One region of the Chryseobacterium sp. CBTAP 102 genome, then DNA from elsewhere that is predicted to be linked to it. Evidence: riboswitches for the same ligand, from Rfam matches in the RefSeq annotation. Region 1 holds a riboswitch; the other holds the start of a gene.

Region 1 (8,218 bases):
TGGATAGATACCTTCTGAGCATCTTTTAGCTTGGTAAGCGGTTCCGGTTTTACGGTTTGATTGATATAGTAACCTTTTGGAGCATTGGCTGTACCAGTAACAAATAATGCATCTGATCCTAACATGTCAGTTACAATATCATATAATGCTCCTTTGTATGTTTTAAGATCAATACCTCCGTTAAAAGTCCAGTTATTTTTTTTATAATTAAGATCTGCAATCACACCATACCAGTCATGAGCATTGATACTTTGCTTTCTCACGATACCGCTGGTTCCGTTAAGGGTAGATACATACTGTCCGTTATAATCACCAGGAGAGCCAGCAGGTGCTGTAAAGGTAGATTTCTGGAAGTTATTTCCATTATAATCGGTTACCATACCGCCTCTGTTATAACGATAAATCATATCCCAGTTGATGGTACCATCTCCGCCAGCGCCATAATTCATGAAGTTCATGGTTTGTCCGGCTGCATTTTTGATAGAACCATTAAGTCCTGTTCCTCCGCCGCCACGTCCCCATGAGCCATAAAGAACGGTAGATAACTTCAGATTGTCATTCATCGTCCAGTCCCAGTTCAGGGATGCAATAGGCTTATGATAGAAGTTAGGTGCTAAATTGAATTGAGAGCCATTCAGCATTCCTGTTTGAGGATTGTATCTTCTTCCGTAGGTTTCAAACTGTTGCAGCGTTGCTACGTTTGCTCCGGTTGCTGAAGATCTTCTCGTATCATGTACCTGTGGTGCTCCGGTAGCGATTAAATTGAACGCATGCTTTTCATTAGGCTTAAACCCTGTAGAGAAAAACCATGAGTAACCTTCTCCTTTTGTTCCATTGATGTATCCGTCACCTTGCCACCGGGAAAGTAATACGGTTGTTCCCCATTTGTTTTTTAAACCGGAAGAATACATTGCAGATATTCTGGAGTAGTTGTCATTACCAACTTCTCCTTTAATCATTGCTTTCTGCTCAGAATCCGTAGCTTTGGTTACAATATTGATGGTTCCTCCTACAGAAGGAACAACAAATTTAGAAGCTCCCAAACCTCTCTGGATCTGAATATTGCTTGCAATATCAGCCAATCCTGTCCAGTTTGACCAATACACCGTACCTCCCTGCATGTCATTCACCGGCTGCCCGTTGATAATCACTGCAATATTTGCCCCGTCAAAGCCTCTCATGTTAATTCTGCTGTCTCCGAATCCTCCACCTACTTTGGTAACGTAAACGGATGGGGTAGACTTCATAATTTCAGGAAATTCTCTGTTTCCCAGTTTTTCCTGAATTTCTGCTGCCTTAATATTGGAAACTGCAACAGGAGTTTTTCTTTCTTTGGCTGTTTGGGAAAGGTTTCTACCCACCAACATCACCTCATCAATAGATTTAGATTTCTCTAAAGAATCCTTCGTACTCTGCCCATAATATAAGGCTGCCGTAGGTAATACAAGCGCTATAATTAGTCGCTTTTTAAAAATAATGCTCATGAAATAAACTAGCGTTTTTGAATTTAAGGCTGCAAAGATGAATAATTATTTTTGAATTAAGTATTAAATCTTAACGAAGTGATTTCCTATTGTATGTGTATAATGCATTATTACTGATTTTTTTGAGCATATTAATTATTTCAGATCTTTAATTTACAATTTGTTATAAAAGTGAATTATGCAAAAAAGAGTATTGTTTTTAACGAATAAAAATAATGATGCAATTCATCTGAAAGTCTACCAGAAAGTATTTTTTTCTAATGATATTTAGAGTTTGATTTATTTTGTATCATTATTTATATATTTGCAGATATTATTTGTATCAAAATTATTTACTCAAATAACATAAGCCTTTCTTTTATTTAAATAAATAAAAAATGACTCAGCTCAGTTTGTTCCATTCAGAAGATTTATATGAATTTCCGAAAGAGCTTCTGGAATACAAAGCGCATTTTCTGAATCAGGATGAAGCGGATGATCTTAAAAACCATCTGCTTGAAACAGTACCCTGGAAACAGCGTACTCAGAAAATGTATGATAAAACAGTTCTTACACCACGCTTAACAGCCTGGTATGGTGATCCTAAAACGGATTATCCATCAGGAAATGGTGAAGTAGACAATAACCTCTGGACTCCTGAACTTTTTTCTTTAAAAGAAAGGATAGAAGAAACATTCGGTTATAAGTTCAATTCTGTATTGCTGAATCTTTACAGAGATCATAATGATTCTGTTGCCTGGCACAGAGATAAAGAAAGCAGATACGGAAAACGTCCTGTGATTGCATCAGTAAGTTTAGGGCACACCAGAAACTTTGATTTCAGGAAAAAAGACCATCATCAGAGTAAATACAGCCTGCCGCTTCCTCACGGTTCATTATTGATTATGAAAGGAGATCTTCAGGAAAACTGGGAACATAGGATTGCTAAGTCTGTAATCTCTATGAAGGAGCGTATTAATCTTACATTCCGGTTAGTTTGTAAAGAATAAAATACTTATTGTAATGGATGAGTTAGGATATTCCATTTCAAAATAAAAAGACTGAAGTCCTTTCTTTTTCCACAAAAAAACTGCACCTTTGCCCCAACAATGGGGTGCTACAGATAAAAGTGGCTGAGATGATACCCAGGAATATACTTCCACACCTGATCCGGATAATGCCGGTGTAGGGATTGATTATTTATCATCTCATCATTTGATTTCTAATAATTAATATGATGCAGGACATTTTAAAACAAATTACCTTACCGGAATGGTTTGGAGTCTTATTTTCAGTCATTCAGGTTTTACTGGCCCGTAAAAACAATGTCAACAACTATCTTTTCGGAATTGCAGGCATTCTGCTTACGCTGTATGTGATGCTTACTTCAAAGCTTTATGCTGAATTTACCTTAAATCTTTATTATCTGATTATGAGTATGTACGGATGGCTGTACTGGAAATTCGGGAAACAGAAATCCGAAATGGAAATCTCCATTACCACCACCACAGAAAAATGGATTACAGGAGGAATTGTTCTGGGAACGTTTATCTTATTCTGGTCTTTTCTTACTTATTTTACCGATTCGGATGTTCCTGTTTGGGATTCTCTGGTGAGTGCTTTTGCCTGGGCAGGAATGTGGCTCATGGCAAGAAGAAAAATTGAAAACTGGGTGATACTGAATGTCAGTAATATCATTTCCATCCCTTTGATGATTCATAAAGAATTATATCTATATGCTGTTTTAACGTCGTTTTTATTTTTAGTAGCAATTTCCGGATATATAGAATGGCAGAAAATTATTAAATCCAAAGCCAATGCTGAGTAGTAAAGAGATCAGACACGAACTTCATGGAGCTTCTCTAATTTCTGATGAGGTAATACAATATATTCATGAGGAAGGATTACTTAAAATATGGATTCCCAAAAAATATGGAGGACTCGGCTATCGTTTTGAAGAAGGACTTAAAGCATTATTTGGCTGGGCTGAAACCGATGGAAGTTTCGGCTGGATGCTGACGCTTTGTGCAGGAGCGAATTATTTTTCCAGAAATATCAAACCAGAAGTAGCTCAGTTACTCTTTACCCATTTTGAAACCTGCTTTGGCGGAAGCGGAATGATTGGCGGAACTGCAGAAAAAAAAGATAACGGCAACTATTTGATAAACGGTTTATGGAATTTTGCAACAGGAGCACCTCATCTGACCCATTTTACATTAAATGCCAAGGTTACGGAAAACGGGAAACCTATAATGGATAAAGACGGTAAGGAGATTATTCACTCATTCATTGTCCCAAAGGAGCAGGCTCAGATTATCCCCAACTGGAAGTCTATGGGGATGAAAGCCAGCGGAACCTATTCGTTCACCATTGAAAATGTCATTGTAAGCGAAGATTACAGTTTTGTTTATGATACTTTTTTCACGAATGATATTCTGGACAGTATTCCTTTTCGGGTTTTTGCGGATCTGACGCTATTGGTCAATTATCTGGGAATGGCTTCTCATTTTATTGAAGAAGCAGAATGTATTCGTCCTGGGATCAATTTCAAAAATTTTGCAGAATCTGTTGAAAAGAATTTGGATAAAGTATTATATATTGCCAGAGAAGTAGAAAATATACTTGATGATCAGAAAGAAATTTCAGAGGATAAACAAAACGAGATTCATGAATATGGGGTAGAGCTGGTCCACAAATTATCCCATCATATCCTTACTGCTTATACACAGCTTGGAATCCGTGCTACAGATCCTTATTCTGCAGTTTATCAGGTGTTCTGTGACTATTTTACAGCGGCAATGCATTCCAATTTCAGACCTTCTGCTGATGCTCTTGATTTTTCTTTCTGAGCAGTGAATATTTCTGCTAAAGTCGGGTGATTTCTCTGGTCATTTTCAAAGGCACCTGAGAACGATAAGACTGCCTTGGGTTTCCAGGAAATTTTTTATCTGTAACATTGGGATGATTTTCGAAATTTTCTTTTGGTTCTGCAATAAGCAGCTTTACAGATATTTCTTTCTCTTCAAAGTTCATCCCTTGCAGACAAAGCTTGATCACAGGATTAAAAGAGATAAACTCTATGCTTTTTTTATACTATTGGAATTGTAGAATTTAAAAAAACAAACTTTGATAAAAAAAAGAGCTGTAATTCAATGTGTTACAGCTCTTTTGTGGAGAATACGGGATTCGAACCCGTGACCTTTTGACTGCCAGTCAAACGCGCTAGCCAACTGCGCCAATCCCCCGTCTTTATTTTAAAGTGGTACAAAAGTAAGTATTTAATTGATATTTACAAATATTTTGTAGTTTTTATTGAATTGAATTAAAGGGGAAATACGCTCAGCGCAGTAAAAGTAACCATTTTCAATTGAATAACTTCTCAATTAATCCTATTCTTGTGTGAAATTATATTACAATCATGTAACTCTATACGGGAAGATTACTTCTATGGGATAGTACTATTACAGAACAGAGAAGCGCCCGAAGATTTTCAAAATTTCATAAAACCCCGGAAAATAGTAACGGAGACATTATCAATTTTTTTAGTCTCTCGGTTGAACGTTTTCTATTGGATCTTTTTGATGCATTTATTTTTTCTTCTATGATTTTAATTTTCTGAAAAGAAAAAGCAGTATTAAACAATAGCCCCTTAATTAGGGCTAACCTTTTATAGTTTTATAGTTCTTTTTACTTCCTCCAGGAATTCCAACCGAATAAACTGGATTTGAAAAAAATAAAAACAGCCGCAATGAAAATATTGGGGCTGTCTTTTTGAAATCAAATATCAACTATTATAAAGATCTGGAGCGGGCAATATTAATAAGGTATACAAGGTGTGCGTACATGCTTCGCTTTACAGACTCTACTTTTATATCTCCGGTACTCTGGTTAATAGTAGTTACCAGATCTGTATTACATTGACCAGCAAAGTTTCCGTTTCCTAGGTAGTTGGCTGTATTGGTACTTGGATATGAGATTCTGGGATAGTCAGGTGCCGTTTGGTTAGCAACAGGAGCTGTGCCGGTAAAACCTTTATTATCAACATATCGGGCAGTCCAGGTGCCTAGGAACTGTCCGTTGCCGGTATTGATACCTTGTCCCACAATAATTTGAGTATCTACAGGATTGGTGAACCCTGCACAAGAGGAGTAATGGTTTACAGAAACAGTACAGGAAGAAGCATTGTCACCAGGTTGAAAGCATTTTCCTTCGTATACAGTGGATCTTTGTTCATTGGAAGAGGTTGATGTGTTTAGTATAGCCTTTGGCGCAAAAATTTCTTCTGGAGAAATAAGAGTTAAAACTCCCTGTGCATCTGCTGCAACAATTTTTTTTTCAGCATTTGAAAGTCCTCTTACTCTTACCAGGCCATTTACATCCAAAGTATGGCTCGGAGTAGATGTATTAATCCCAACTTGTGCTTTTGAGCTGCTACAAATAACAAATGCTGCTAAAAATAGTGTTTTTGTTTTCATGTAATTTTTTAAAAGTTTATTTTTTCACTAAGGTAAGAAATATCTTTAAAGTAGAAATAAAAATAGCTTTAAATCTAATATTGATATAATTATAAACGAATATTGAGCTTATTACTATTATTTTTTAACCATATTTTTATAATAAGTCAAATTTATATACCTTGTATTTGTTTGAAAAATATTTGTATTTTAGCCAAAATATGTTGTTTTTTAATAAACATATTGGGTGCTGATTAAAATTCAGATAATCTGAATAAAAAAATTAGTAGATTTGCACGGAACAAAAAAATAATAAATATTAAGAAACATTCTCTGTAACTGGATTTTTAGGAAGAAAGCGCAGGAGAATAACAGGATTTAGGTTATAAAACTACTGAAACTATGAAGAAACTTTTTTTACTTTTATTAACAGCGTTTTTATTTATCGGGTGCAGCTCTGATGATGATACTATTTATGATTATGTAGGAACATGGTCTGGTTCTTATGAAGGAGCAGATAAAGGAGTTTGGAATTTTGTGGTAGATGAGAGCGGCAAAGTAGTAGGGACAATGCATTCCGATGTGAATAATGAAAACTACAGTATTACCGGAAATTTAAGTGAGACAGGAGATCTTAACGCCAGAGTAGGGCTTCCTTCACAAGGAGATTTCAAAGGAACGTTAACGAAAGAAAAAAAAGGAAACGGAAATTGGTCCAACTCACTTCCAACACCTGCAATATCAGGAAGCTGGAAAGGAGAAAAGAAATAAAACAAGAAAGTCTGCAGAATCTACTGCAGACTTTTTTTATTTAAACAAATCCTATATGGGTAACCTTGTCATTTTCATTCTTTAATGTTACAAAATAGAGCAAAAGATCATCATCGGAAAAGTATTTTTTAAAAGACTTATCTTGTTGCTGATTCCAGCGGATTATTTCCTTACTACTTTCGATACTATAATTTTCAGAATCCAGTTTTAAAGTTAAAATCACTCCATGGTCTGATGTACAATGATCATTTTTATACAGAACATGATCTTTCATTGTTACACCATCAGAAAGATTATTAATTGCACCCCATTGAAATTCTCTCAGAATTTTTCTTCCTTCTTCAGTCTTTAAACCATTTTCAACCGTTCTTTTTCCTCTTTCAGAAAGTGTATCTAAATCTTTAATGATCGTCATTACCTTTGCAAACTTCTGGTAGAGGAGGGGATCACCTGCTTCTTTAATATATACTTCCAGGCTTTTCCTGATAATTTTCCCCATTCTGGAACAGTGGCCGAATTCAGAACTGTTCTGTCTCACTTTCTCATACGAAGGATTTTTTTTAAAGGCAGCTTTATTGAACCCGCTTTTCTTCCGAACCACATTTTTGCCATTCAGAGTATAAAATACCAGATCTCCCACCGCTCCGGTGATCTTGATTACACTTTCATAGGTTGCCATATCTTGAAAATAGAAATCAAATATACCAATAAATAATGAAAATCAAAATTTTAACTTATGTTTATCATATAGTTGTAGTATAGTTATTTTATAATTAAAATATAAAATGTATATTTGTGTATGTTTTGTTAATTAATTATAAATCAGAAGAGTATGGAAACGGGATTATTTGAACAAAAAATGAACATAAAGCAGATTGTTGCGGTATTAGCAGCTTCAGTCTTTGTAGTATCCTGCGGATCCTCGAAAAGTGCTTCAGGAAGTAAAAAATCAAATACGAAAACCATTGCAAAAACCGAAAATCTCAGAAAGCTGGATTCCAAATTTAATGGTAGTGTTTCCAGATCAATCAATGATATTCTGAAAGATGCAGAAAAGTATATCGGGACACCTTATAAATTCGGAGGCAATACTTCGTCAGGATTCGACTGTTCGGGATTTACGGTAAAAGTATTTGAAGAAAATGATTTTAATCTTCCCAGAAGATCTTCTGATCAGGCCGAAGCCGGAAAGAATATTGATATAAGAGACGTAAAACCTGGTGATCTGTTGTTTTTTGCAACAGCCGGAGGAAGCAGAGTATCTCACGTGGGAATTGTTCATGATATTGGTCCTGACGGAGAAGTGAAATTTATTCATGCTTCTACCTCAAAAGGTGTGATCATCTCATCCCTGAACGAAAAATACTGGAATAAGGCCTATCTTCATGCTCAAAGAGTGTTGTAAATATTCTATCAATAGAAATGGGCTTTAGCCCGTTTAATCGAAAAAAAGAAATCAACCGGCTTTAGCCAAAACTTATATCATCATCTTCTTTAAACCACCCCGTCAAAAATTCTTTGAATTTTCAT
Region 2 (8,218 bases), on a different contig from region 1:
TTCTGACATTCATTACTAAGATACAGCGGAGCATAGAGCTGAATGATTTTTCCAAATCTTTTTTGGGTAAGTGCCTTCGTCATTCTCGCCATCAGCTCAAGTTCCTGAGAAGCCGCTGGTGAGAGAAGATTAAGGAAATCATCCAGGGTTTTATTCTTTTTCTGAAGACTGTACCTTACATCAGCCAGGCTTACTTTTTCAAGCTTATTCTTTACCTCATCCCACTGATAGTTTTCAAAAACATCTTTAAAGCTTTTCATAAGTCTGATTTATTCAAATAAAAATGAAGTCAGCGGACTTGAAGCTTCAGCATGGTTAGTAATGGCACCCAATCCTGATTCAAAGGCTCTTCTTCCGGCAATCACCCCTTCTTTAAAAGCTAAAGCCATATTCAGCGGGTTTCCGGCAACGGCAATGGCAGTATTCACCAAAACGGCGTCTGCTCCCATTTCCATTGCTTTTGCAGCATCTGATGGCGCACCGATACCTGCATCTACTACGACAGGAACATTACTCTGACTGATGATGATTTCCAGAAAGTCTTGTGTTCTTAATCCTTTATTCGTCCCGATGGGTGCTCCCAAAGGCATTACCACTGATGTTCCGGCATCTTCCAGACGTTTGCACAAAACAGGATCGGCATGAATGTAAGGCATTACAACAAATCCTAATTTCGCCAGTTCTTCCGTGGCATATAATGTTTCAATAGGGTCCGGCAGTAAATATTTCGGATCCGGATGAATTTCCAGTTTTACCCAGTTCGTTTCCAGTGCTTCTCTGGCTAATTGTGCAGCCAATACAGCTTCTTTGGCAGTTCTCGCTCCGGAAGTATTCGGCAGAAGATGAACGTTGGTTTCTTTTAATGAATCAAGCAGACTGTCTTCACTGGATTTCGCATCAATTCTTTTTAGCGCCATTGTTACCATATTGGTTTCGGATGCGATAACAGATTGTACCATATCTCCCATACTTCCGAATTTTCCTGTTCCTAAAAACAGTCTTGATTCAAAAATTCTTCCTGCTATTTCTAATTTCTGATGGCTCATATCATTACTTTTTTTAGTTCATTAATAATTGATGGCTGTTTTGTGATCAGCCCGGAAACTGCAATGCCGTAAATTCCAATTTCCTGCAAGGGCAAAATATCTTCAAGGGTAACGCTTCCGATGGCAAATATCTTAGGGACATCTATTGATTTTTCCCTTAATCCATCAATGATATGCTGATATCCTTCAAACCCAAGAACAGGGCTTAGTTTTTCTTTGGTTGTGGTAAACCTCAATGGTCCTAAACCGATATAATCACAGGATTCTTTGATTCTCTGAATGACATCTGAAAGGGTATTAGCCGTTCCGCCAATCATTTTATTTTCGCCCAAGATCAACCTTGCGTCTTTAACGGCACTGTCGTTTAATCCTAAATGAACACCGTCAGCATCTATTTCTCTGGCTATTTGTACATGATCATTGATGATACAAACTGCCTGATATTCTGAACAAAGCTGTTTTGAAATTTCACAGAGTTTGATTAATTCGTTTTCAGGAGCATTTTTCCATCGAACCTGTACCCATTTAACCCCATTATCCAGCACTTTACGGACACAAAGTTCCTGTTCCCGGAAAGTATTTCCTTGTGATATGTATTGTAATTTTTCCATGTTTCTATGAATGCGTTCCCAATAAAGAGGGATTGCTTTTTAAAAATTTTTCGATATATAGTTTTCCGGTGCGGCATGCCTTTTCCATATTTTCGCCTTTCGCCAGTTCTGCAGTAATTGCTGAAGATAAAACACAGCCGGAACCATGCTTAGGGAAATAAATCGTATTACTTTCGGCCGGAACTAAAAGGGTTTCTTTTCCATTTTCAACTAAAGTATCTGTTCCTAAACGATCTTCACTATGCCCTCCTTTGATTAATAATGAACATTCATACGTATCCGGTAAAAGATGATACTGCTTTAAAACGTTGTATTCATTATAATTGGGAGTTATTAAACTCAACTTATTAATCATATTTTTCAATTGAGGAAGTGTTTCAGGATCAAAAAATGTGAATTCGGAAGTGCTTTTCAGAACGGGATCCCAAACGATTTTTACTTCAGAATCGCTTTCTTTAACCGTTTCTACAATCTTACTTAGAAATTCTGCATCTTTCACAATTCCAATTTTCACGGCTGAAACGGAATAATTATCCATCAGCACCTGAATCGCTTCAGTGATTTCATCTATAGGCCGCCATTCTAAGTTCAAGCATTTGGAAGCGGTTTGCAACGTCAATGCTGTACATACTCCCAGTCCCATTACCTTTGATTGCTCGAAGGTTTTACTGTCTGATAACAAGCCTGCTCCTCCACTTGGGTCGAAGCCTGCGATACTTATGACATAAGGACGTTCCTGCATTTTTTGAATACTTTTAAGGGTTCTTCACTTTCCCAGACAGCACCTAATAAGGCCACTCCATCTGCTCCTGCTTCGAAAACTTCATGGATATTATCCTGATTAATTCCTCCAAGAGCAATCAATTTTGCGTCCTGATTGTTCCGATGTTTTATCTCTTCTTTAATGGTTGAGTTCAATCCATACCCTTTTTTGGATATACTTGGAAAGAACGGACTTATGAAAGCATATTCCCATTCTTTTTCCAAAGTATTGTACGTTGCGATATCGTGTACCGAAGTTGAAATCATATTTTCTTCCGCAAAAGTTTTATATGTTCCTTCCTTTCGATCAATCTCCCTGAAATGAAATCTTGAAATAGTAAATTCCTTCCCCAGGTCGTAATGCGTATTCAGCACTAACTGTGAACGAAAAACTTCATCAATCTGCGTGATGAATTCAGTCATTTCATTCCGGCTGATCCATGGTTTACGGATGTGAAGCAGATCAAGACCTTCCTGAAACATTTGGTTAATACTATCAGTTTCGCTGGGCATAATCAATTCAGGAGTGATAACGATGATCATATATAGATTTCTTTCCCTTTTTCAATAAATTCCTGTGATTTATCCAGCATACCCTGTTCCGCAGATTCACGAATTTCCTGTGTAATTTTCATGGAACAGAATTTCGGTCCGCACATGGAACAGAAATGGGCAATTTTCGCACCTTCCGCCGGTAATGTTTCATCATGATAAGCTCTTGCTGTCTCTGGATCTAATGAAAGGTTAAACTGATCTTCCCATCTGAATTCAAACCTGGCTTTACTTAATGCGTTGTCTCTGTACTGTGCGCCCGGATGACCTTTTGCTAAATCCGCTGCGTGGGCAGCCAGTTTATAAGTGATTACTCCAACTTTTACATCATCTTTATTCGGAAGACCTAAATGTTCTTTCGGTGTTACATAGCAAAGCATGGCACAACCAAACCAACCAATCATCGCTGCCCCGATTCCTGAAGTAATATGATCATAACCTGGAGCAATATCCGTTGTTAACGGCCCTAAAGTATAGAAAGGAGCTTCATGGCATTCTTCCAATTGCTTTTCCATATTTTCTTTGATCATGTGCATCGGAACATGGCCTGGTCCTTCAATCATTACCTGTACATTGTGCTTCCATGCAATTTTGGTGAGTTCACCTAAAGTTTCCAGTTCTGCAAACTGAGCGGCATCATTAGCATCTGCAATAGATCCGGGACGAAGACCATCTCCTAAAGAGAAAGCTACGTCATACTTCTTCATGATCTCGCAAATCTCCTCAAAATGAGTGTATAAGAAACTTTCTTTATGATGGAATAAACACCATTTTGCCATAATAGATCCTCCTCTGGAAACAATTCCGGTCACTCTTTTTGCTGTTAAATGGATATATCTCAACAGAACTCCGGCATGGATCGTGAAATAGGAAACTCCCTGCTCTGCCTGTTCAATAAGGGTATCTCTGAAGATTTCCCACGTCAGGTCTTCGGGAACACCTTTCACTTTTTCCAGGGCCTGATAAATAGGAACCGTACCAATAGGAACCGGACTGTTTCTGATGATCCACTCTCTTGTTTCGTGAATATTTTTTCCGGTTGAAAGATCCATAATGGTATCAGCGCCCCATCGGCAGGCCCATACCGCTTTTTCTACTTCTTCTTCAATACTGGATGAAACGGCACTGTTGCCAATATTGGCATTGATTTTCACCAGAAAGTTTCTTCCGATGATCATCGGTTCACTTTCCGGATGGTTGATATTATTGGGAATGATGGCTCTTCCGGCAGCTATTTCGTCCCTTACAAATTCAGGAGTGATCTTGCTTTTCGGAGTATTGGCTCCAAAGCTGTGCCCGGGATGTTGAAAAGCCATTTCTTTAGATACAGAATCAAGCTGTTCTATTCTTTGATTTTCCCTGATCGCCACATATTCCATTTCCGGAGTAATGATTCCCTGTTTTGCATAATAAAGCTGTGTAACTTCTTTTCCTTCCTGTGCTACTTTAGGTTTATGATCATAAGAAAATCTTAATTCATCAAGACGCGGATCTGCCAAACGGGCTTTCCCGTATTCAGAAGTAATTCCGTCTAAGATATTCACATCATTTCTATCCAGAATCCATTGTTCTCTGATTCTTGGAAGCCCTTTCTGAATATCAATAACCGCATTTTCGTCGGTATAAGGACCTGAAGTGTCATAAATCGTTACCGGAGCATTATATTCAAAGCCGCCATTGGTCAATTTGGTCGGACTAAGCTGTATTTCACGCATGGCTACATTGATAGGATGTAATGTTCCTTCAACATAGATTTTCTTTGAGTTCGGAAATGGCGAACATGTAATGGAGTGAGCCATAAGTTTTGGGTATTAAATATGAGAATTAACCGCCCTGAGTGGCAGTAATGATTAAAATTGAATCGTTGTTATTGAGGATGGTTTCCGCCCAGACTGAGAGGGGAATAATGCGATTGTTGAGAGCTACAGCAATACCTTTCTTATTTCCGGGTAACTCAATAGCCAATAATGCTTCCAGGTTTTCGGGAAGTACATCAAATGTTTTTCGGGTGTGGTTGATTATAAGTTCCATTCCTAATATTTTACATATACTTTAGGAATGGCCATTATTGTACAATAGAATGTACAGCAAAAGTCATCTACTTTTCCCTACGCTGGTATGATCCAGATCAGGTTCAAAGGGTAAAGTCTCAGTCTGTTGGTAACAGACACCCCTAAAGTTGGCAACGAAGTTAGACATTATTTTGTAATAAGCAAAATTTTTTGAAACTACCTTCGAAATCTGGTATTGTAAAAAGTCTGCCTCAAATTGAGACAGACTTTATTTTATATTGATCGTTTTAAGATTTTTATTATTTATTCTTCACAAGCTCTCCAGATCGCATCATTCTGCGGAACAGGAGCTATGATTTCAATATTTTCTTTGGTTACAGGATGAATAAATTCCAGTTTTCTTGCATGAAGATTGATTCCTCCGTCAGGGTTGGAACGTGGTGCTCCATATTTCAGATCTCCTTTGATCGGAATTCCTGTTTTGGATAATTGCGCTCTTATCTGATGATGTCTTCCGGTTTCAAGATCAATTTCAAGAAGTAGGTAATTATCAAGAGTCTTAATCACATTATAAGTTAAGATCGCTTCTTTTGCTCCTTCGGTAGCTTTAGAAAAAACAATGGCTTTATTATTCTTTTCGTTTTTCTTTAAATAATGAACCAGTCTCTGGCTTTGAGGAATCATTTCTTTTCCCACAACTGCCCAGTATGTCTTTTTCACTTCACGATTTTTCACCATCTGTGTCAAACGGGAAAGCGCTTTGGAAGTTTTTGCATAGATTACCAGCCCGGAGGTTGGGCGGTCTATACGATGAACCAAGCCGAGAAAAACATTTCCCGGCTTAGCATCTCTTATTTTTATAAAATTCTTGATAGATTCTAATAGTGATTCATCGCCTGTTTTATCGCCCTGTACAAGCTGACCCACCTTTTTATTAATCACCAGAAGATGGTTGTCTTCATATATAATCTGCTCCTTCATACTTTTTCAGTCTATCTTCTTCTGTTGGATAATGACAGGATAATTCCCGCCAAAAGCCCCACGGTTTTTACAGCCGAAAGTTTTGAGCCTTCCGGAATAAATGCTCCGAATACACAGATAGCTGCTGCAGCATACATAGCATAAACAAAATTCTTATTCGTAAGCAGCGGAGCCTGAATAAAGAAGCTCGCTCCTATCAGCACATAAAATACTTTTCTTGAAAGTAAATGATTGATTTCCGGAGAGAATAAATTAAACCATCCTACAGCAAGACAAATCAGTGCTGCAATAGATAATATTCCCTGAATAGATTGTTGATTCTGCATAGATTAATAGCTTTCGTTTTCGTTGGGAAACTCTACACTTTTCACATCTTTCACATATTGAGAAACTGCTCCTGTAATTTCTGTATAAAGGTCAAGATATCTTCTTAAGAATTTCGGGCTGAAGCCTTTGTTCATTCCTACCATATCATGATACACCAAAACCTGCCCGTCACACTCTGCTCCGGCACCGATTCCGATAGTAGGAATAGAAATACTTTCAGTTACTTTTTTCGCCAATTCCGCAGGTATTTTTTCCAGTACTACAGAAAAACAGCCTAATTCTTCCAAAAGCTGAGCATCAGCAATCAGTTTTTCAGCTTCTGCCTCTTCCTTTGCTCTTACTTTATACGTTCCGAATTTATAGATAGACTGTGGGGTTAATCCCAAATGTCCCATTACCGGAATTCCAGCATTGATGATCTTTTTGATAGACTTGGAGATTTCTTTTCCACCTTCAATTTTCACCGCATGCGCTCCACCTTCCTTCATCATTCTTACCGCAGATTCCAATGCTTTTTCAGGATTACTCTGATAAGTTCCGAAAGGTAAATCTGCTACCACCAAAGCTCTGTCGGTTCCTCTTACCACACTTTGAGCATGATAGATCATTTGATCCAGTGTAATAGGCAATGTAGTTTCAAAACCAGCCATGACATTCGCTGCAGAGTCTCCAATCAAAATAGCATCTACTCCACCTGCATCTACCATCTTTGCAGTGGTAAAATCATAGGCGGTAAGCATTGTTATTTTTTCCTTGTCGAATTTCATTTTACGCAAGGTTTCAGTCGTAACTTTTTTAATTTCAGAGTGAACAGACATAATTTATCTATTTTTAAAAGTTAAAAAGTCGGCCTTGAGCCGACTTAAGTTTTTTGTATGATTTATAAAACTACGTGACCGAGTTTCATGAGTTTGTCGTGATTTAAAATCTTGATATTTCTTCCGTCAACTTCAATCAGACTGTCCTGTTTGAATTCGGAGATCAGACGGATGGCACTTTCTGTAGCAGTACCGATAATATTGGCAATTTCTTCTCTCGTTAATGAGATCTTAATAAAGCCTTCAGGATCTACACCCAGTTTCTGTTCCAGCAGCAAAAGAATTTCTGCCAGTCTTTCTCTTACCGTTTTCTGAGCAAGGAAAGTAATGGTATTGGAAGATTCTCCTAATTCGTAGGAGATTTTCTGAAGCATTACGAAAGACAGCTGTGGATCTACTTCAAGCAGATACATAAAGATATCCGCAGGTAAGAATACACATTCAATATCTGTCATGGCTTCTGCTTTGGCCTGGAAGTTTTCCCCGCAAAGCAAAGAACGATAGCCGATGATATCTCCTTCTTTGATAAATCTTAAAATCTGATCCTTACCGAACGCACCTGATTTCGAAAGTTTGGCAGCACCTTTCTCCAGAACAAACACTCCTTTCGGAGTTTCGCCATCCTCGAAAATGGTATCATGTTTCTGAAAACTCAGTTTCTTTTTGCCATTAATATATTTTTCAAAATCTGCGCTAGAAAGTCTTTCTTTAAATGATTTATCATTAAAAACTCTGGCGAACCTCTCTTCAATTGCTATCTGTTGTTCCTGCGGCATTTTATATGATATTTATCACAAAAATAGAACTTTTTAACGCGATAAACAAAAAAATTTGTTATAATTTTGTAGTTCAATATTTTATGGGGTGAGCGAGAACTGTTTTCATTGTGGTCAAGGGATAGAAAAAGAGAGAATTTTATTTGATGAAAAGACTTTCTGCTGTAACGGATGTAAGTCTGTTTACGAGATTCTAAATTTAAATCATTTAGGCAACTTCTATGAGCTTAATAAAGGAGCGGGAATTCGTCCGAATGATGAAAATTCTTCTCAATTTGATTACCTGGACACACCGGAAATCTTTGAAAAAGTGACTGATTTTTCTGAAGGAAA

The links. Region 1 has a riboswitch for thiamine pyrophosphate ahead of pnuC (nicotinamide riboside transporter PnuC). Riboswitches for the same ligand answer to the same signal wherever they lie in the genome.
Region 2: another riboswitch for thiamine pyrophosphate. It lies ahead of thiS (sulfur carrier protein ThiS); the one in region 1 lies ahead of pnuC (nicotinamide riboside transporter PnuC).

What each region holds. Positions count from the first base shown of each region.
Region 1 is NZ_QICX01000001.1:209,521-217,738, forward strand. Features, by position in the region: gene C8D70_RS00920 (TonB-dependent receptor) at 1-1,484, opposite strand, end outside; gene C8D70_RS00925 (alpha-ketoglutarate-dependent dioxygenase AlkB family protein) at 1,862-2,473, shown strand; TPP riboswitch at 2,564-2,672, shown strand; gene pnuC (nicotinamide riboside transporter PnuC) at 2,698-3,291, shown strand; gene C8D70_RS00935 (hypothetical protein) at 3,281-4,312, shown strand; gene C8D70_RS00940 (NAD(+)--rifampin ADP-ribosyltransferase) at 4,329-4,544, opposite strand; tRNA gene C8D70_RS00945 (tRNA-Ala) at 4,635-4,708, opposite strand; gene C8D70_RS00950 (hypothetical protein) at 5,255-5,938, opposite strand; gene C8D70_RS00955 (hypothetical protein) at 6,320-6,688, shown strand; gene C8D70_RS00960 (hypothetical protein) at 6,729-7,367, opposite strand; gene C8D70_RS00965 (C40 family peptidase) at 7,521-8,093, shown strand.
Region 2 is NZ_QICX01000009.1:76,412-84,629, reverse strand. Features, by position in the region: gene thiH (2-iminoacetate synthase ThiH) at 1-260, opposite strand, end outside; gene C8D70_RS13585 (thiazole synthase) at 270-1,046, opposite strand; gene thiE (thiamine phosphate synthase) at 1,043-1,657, opposite strand; gene C8D70_RS13575 (hydroxymethylpyrimidine/phosphomethylpyrimidine kinase) at 1,662-2,399, opposite strand; gene C8D70_RS13570 (thiamine phosphate synthase) at 2,375-2,962, opposite strand; gene thiC (phosphomethylpyrimidine synthase ThiC) at 2,959-4,770, opposite strand; gene thiS (sulfur carrier protein ThiS) at 4,796-5,002, opposite strand; TPP riboswitch at 5,060-5,156, opposite strand; gene C8D70_RS13555 (RluA family pseudouridine synthase) at 5,287-5,964, opposite strand; gene C8D70_RS13550 (hypothetical protein) at 5,976-6,290, opposite strand; gene panB (3-methyl-2-oxobutanoate hydroxymethyltransferase) at 6,294-7,109, opposite strand; gene C8D70_RS13540 (Crp/Fnr family transcriptional regulator) at 7,172-7,885, opposite strand; gene C8D70_RS13535 (heavy metal translocating P-type ATPase) at 7,974-8,218, shown strand, end outside.